One region of the Micrococcus sp. HMSC067E09 genome, then DNA from elsewhere that is predicted to be linked to it. Evidence: riboswitches for the same ligand, from Rfam matches in the RefSeq annotation. Region 1 holds a riboswitch; the other holds the start of a gene.
What was found. A riboswitch is a leader RNA that binds a small molecule or an ion and turns the genes downstream of it on or off. The one in region 1 is predicted to bind S-adenosylmethionine.
Positions count from the first base shown of each region.

Region 2: linked by a shared signal. The riboswitch ahead of HMPREF2863_RS10705 (flavin reductase family protein) and the one ahead of HMPREF2863_RS02395 (O-acetylhomoserine aminocarboxypropyltransferase/cysteine synthase family protein) in region 1 are both predicted to bind S-adenosylmethionine.

Region 1 covers NZ_KV809417.1:137,800-139,993, reverse strand. Annotated here, with positions in the region: gene HMPREF2863_RS02395 (O-acetylhomoserine aminocarboxypropyltransferase/cysteine synthase family protein) at 1-1,213, opposite strand, end outside; SAM riboswitch class I at 1,221-1,333, opposite strand; gene HMPREF2863_RS02390 (acyl-CoA dehydrogenase family protein) at 1,621-2,194, shown strand, end outside.
Region 2 covers NZ_KV809453.1:79,931-82,124, forward strand. Annotated here, with positions in the region: gene HMPREF2863_RS10700 (cold-shock protein) at 1-76, opposite strand, end outside; gene HMPREF2863_RS11920 (hypothetical protein) at 73-255, opposite strand; gene HMPREF2863_RS10705 (flavin reductase family protein) at 394-936, opposite strand; SAM riboswitch class IV at 1,004-1,124, opposite strand; gene HMPREF2863_RS11630 (hypothetical protein) at 1,400-1,954, shown strand.

The DNA.
Region 1 (2,194 bases):
TGGAGAGCCGGACGGTGGTCTCGGCGATCCCGGCGGCCTCGCGCTGCTGCCGCGTCAGGCGACAGTGCGTCATGGTCGCCGGGTGGGAGACGAGGGACCGGGCGTCGCCGACGTTGACCACCAGTTGGAACAGCTCGAGCGCGTCGAGGAACGGAGCCACCGTCTCGGGGCCGCAGGCCAGGTCGAAGGAGAACACCGAGCCGACGCCGTCCGGGAAGTCGCGGGCGGCCAGCGCAGCGCTGGGATGCCCGGCCACGCCGGGGTGGTGCACCCGCGCGACGGCGGGGTGCCCGGCCAGGTGTTCGGCCACGGCCAGGGCGGTGGCGGTGTGGCGGGCCACACGCAGGTCGAGCGTCTCGAGCCCCTGGATGAACTGCGCCGCGCTCGCGGGGGCGAGGGTGGGGCCGAGGTCGTGCAGGAACTTGCTGCGGGCCAGCGTCAGGTAGGCGCCGCGTCCGTGCCGCTCGACCAGAGTCTGACCGCCGTAGCGGGCCTTGGGCCGGGCCAGCTGCGGCCACCGGTCGGGCGCCGCGCCGTAGTCGAACGTGCCGCCGTCCACGATCGCGCCGCCGAGCACCGCGCCGTGCCCGCCGAGGAACTTGGTGGCCGAGTGCACGACGACGTCGGCGCCGTGCTCCAGCGGCCGGTAGAGGGCCGGCGTCGCGAGGGTGCTGTCCACCACCACGGGCACGCCGGCCGCGTGGGCGAGGTCCCCGAGCGCGGGCAGGTCCGGGAGGGTGGCGAGCGGGTTGGTGATGGCCTCGAGGAAGAACGCGCGGGTGTCGGGCCGGACCGCGGCGGCCCACGCGGGCGGGTCCGCCGGGTCCGCGAAGGTGACCTCGATGCCGAAGTCCGCGAACGTGTCCGTCAGCAGGTCGACGGTGCCCCCGTACAGCCGGCTGGAGGCGACCAGGTGCTTGCCGCCCTGCAGCAGCGCCAGCAGGGACAGCGCGACGGCGGCCTGGCCGGTGGCCGTGGCGATCGCGCCGATGCCGCCCTCCAGCGCGGCGAGGCGGTTCTCGAACACCGCGACGGTCGGGTTGCCCGTACGGCTGTAGGTGAAGCCGGGGGTCTCGAGCCGGAACATCGATGCCGCCGTGGCGTGGTCCGGGAAACGGAACGCCGTGGTCTGGTGGATGGGCGGGACGACCGGCCGGTGGGGCGCGGCGGGCTCGTAGCCGGCGTGGACTTGTTGTGTGGCATGACGGGGCATCTGCTCTCCTCCATCGTTCCTGGCGGTAGCACCGGGCCTGCCGTTCCCGTGAGTCCGGGGTCGGCGGGCTGGTTGCTGCGGCGTCGTCGAGCCAGATCTCTCGGCCGCTCTGGATGGGTGGTGAGCCCATCCCACGCGGCGGGGCCGCCGCGAGTCCAGCGGAGGTCCGGTCAGCGCGTCACAAGGGCGGACCCGCCGCCATCCGGAACCTGCCGGTGCGCTCCGCAGGTGCGGCGAGGCCCGGGTGACCCGCTGTGACGGACCTGCCGCCGGTGCCCGTCATGCCGGCGGTGCCGACTCCGTCGGCCAGCGGCGGGAACCGGCGCGTGACGCCACCCGTCGGCGGGCTGGGACGGGCCCGGCCCGGATGCCTACGGTCGGCCCACCCACCCACGGAAGGACCGCCCATGACCACTCCCGTCCTCGACCGCACCGACACGACCACCCGTCCCGCCGACGCCGGGACCACCGACGCGGGGGTGCCGACCACCGCGCACCCGGCCGACCGGCCCCAGTTCCTCGCCGCCCGCGCACGGTTGGCGCCCGTGTTCGCCTGGCTCGCCGAGACCGCCGCCGAGCGGGACCGCGAACGCGTGACCGATCGCGAGGCCACGGACCGCCTCGCCGCCGCCGGCTTCCCGGGGCTGCGCGTGCCCGAGGACGCGGGCGGGGCCGGGCTGACGTTCCCGGAGGCCGCACGCCTGTACGTGGAGCTCGCCGAGGCCGACTCGAACGTGCTGCAGGCCCTGCGAGTGCACGTGGTGAACGTGGAGACGGTGCTCGGCTCGCCGGCCGGTGCCCGCCGCGAGCGGTGGCTGCACCGCTTCGTCACGGGTGAGACGGTCGCAAACGGGACCACGGAGATCGGCAACCGCACCGGCCACTACGAGACCCGCCTGACGACGCGTCCGGACGGCTCGGCGGTGGTCAACGGTCGCAAGGCCTATTCCACCGGGACGCTGTACGCGGACTGGACGATCG
Region 2 (2,194 bases), on a different contig from region 1:
CGGCGGAGCCGTCCTCCGGAGCGATGAAGCCGAAGCCCTTCTCGGTGTTGAACCACTTGACGGTGCCCACGGTCATGGGGGTGTCCTTTCGCTGTGCCCGCCTGCGGTGCGCAGGCTGTCGGCGTCGGTGCCGTGCAGCGGGCTCGCGGCACGGGTGAAGCGGTGACACTGCACCGCGAAGACCAACGCCCCCTGGCCGTCAGGCCCGGGTACTGCAAGAAGACGGGTAAACAGGGAGAACTGCTTCTTGCCCATCGTCTCACGTTTCCCGACGACGGCGGTACACCGGCCGCTGTCCTCCCGGCCCTGTCGCAGGGAGGGGGACGGGCGGATGACGCGGGGCGGCCGTCGTCGTGCCTCCCGCCGCCGGCGGGCGGAGGCGATCCGGGCGGATCAGGCGAGCGGGCGCAACCCGGTGAAGGCGTTGTGGTGCAGGGCTGCCGGGGCGTGGACGTCCGTGTGGTCGGCGAAGCCCAGGACCTCCATCAGGACCACTGTGTGGTCGCCGGCGTCCACCTCGGCGTGCAGGCGGGTCTCCAACCACAGCGAGGAGCCCTCGAGCAACGGGGTGCCCCGGCCGGTGCGGTGCAGCTCCAGCCCGGCGAGGCGGTCTCCGGTGCGGGAGGCCAGCTGACGGCACAAGTGGTGCTGCTCCTCGGCGAGCAGGGAGACGCCGAGGGTGTCCGCGTTCCGCAGACGCGTCCACGTGCGGGAGGACTTCTGCGCGGAGAAGGACACCAGCGCAGGCTCCCAGGAGATCCCCACGGCGAAGGAGGAGGACACCATCACCTCGTCCACACCGTCCGACCGGCCGGTGACGGCCACCGCGCCGGTGGGGAACGCGCCGAGTCCTCGGCGCAGGTTCAGGGGTGTGATGTCCTCGTCCCACCGCGGATGCGCGGCGGTGGCGGGGGAGAGCAGTGCGGTGGTGGTCATGCGTCGGATCCCTTCGGAACGGACGCGGCCCTGCGGTGCAGGCGGGCGGACCGACGTGTCCGCAGAGACGCTGTACTTGCCCAACCGGGGTGCCGGAGGGCCGAATCCTCACCTGGAGCACCCCACTGCAGCGTTGAGAGGGTTGCCGTCCCGCCGGCCAGGGCCGTGAATGGCGGGAACTCGTGATTCTGGGCTCCACGGTAGGAGCGGGCACGCCGGGGCGTCAAAGGTGTCGACCCTGTGAACGACACGCGAGGTCACACCGATGCCGTCGCCGTGCCGAGCAGCGGCGAAACGACGGTTTTCCTGCGCCGTAGTCTCGGCGGAGCACTGCCAGAATGTGATGCTTGACACATCTAGGGCGGCTGGGTCAGGATGACGCTACTCGAGAGAGGGGGGGGAGCTCGAGACCGCAACCCGCGGCCCCACGGCCGGTTCACCTGAAAGGGGTCGGATCATGTGGATGGACATCAAGAAGAAGCTGTCGGCGGTATCGGCAGGGGTCGTTGTGGCAGCTGCGCTGACGGCAGCCCCGGGAGCGGGGGCGGTGACCTCATCCCCGGAGGGGGGTGTCATCTCGCCGAACGCCGACTGTGCAGAGGAGAGTTGGACGACTGTCAATGTGACCTCGAATACCTTCAAGAAGTCCCATTCGGCTTATTCCTCTGTGTCTGGGGCGCCCGGCGTGACCCTCTCCATCGCGACTGGACGAACGTTTGCCGTCAGCGGGGACATTACGGGCGAGGTGTCAGGTGATGTTCGTGCAATCCTCGCGGGTGTTTCGGCCAAGGTAGGCACCCGAGTGGGTGTCACCTATTCCTCCACCAATACGATCAGTGGAGCGTGGAAGGTGCCGGCTAGCTATAAGAACGGTGGCAAGCTCGTGATTGGTGCCAAGCGGGCTAAGGGAACTTGGAAGCGCCAGATGCTGACCAGGAACTGCAAGGTAGTGACCGTGCGTAGCGGGTCGTTCACCACTCCATGGCAGCAGTTCCACTTTCAGCACTACCGTCTCTGACCCAGGGGAAGTGCTCCGGCGTCGAACTCGAAAGGTTCGGCGCCAGAGCACTCCCGTTTCGTTCACTCATGACAAGAAGGTCAATCATGTCCTCCTTCCCCCTCCTGCGATCTACTCGTTGCGCCTCGGTTATCGTCGCGGCGATTCTCTTCGGTACAGCCATGACAGGATGCTCCTCCGCCTCGGACAACAAGACGTCCAGTTCGGGGGAATCCAGTGTTGCAGCGTCATCGAGTGACC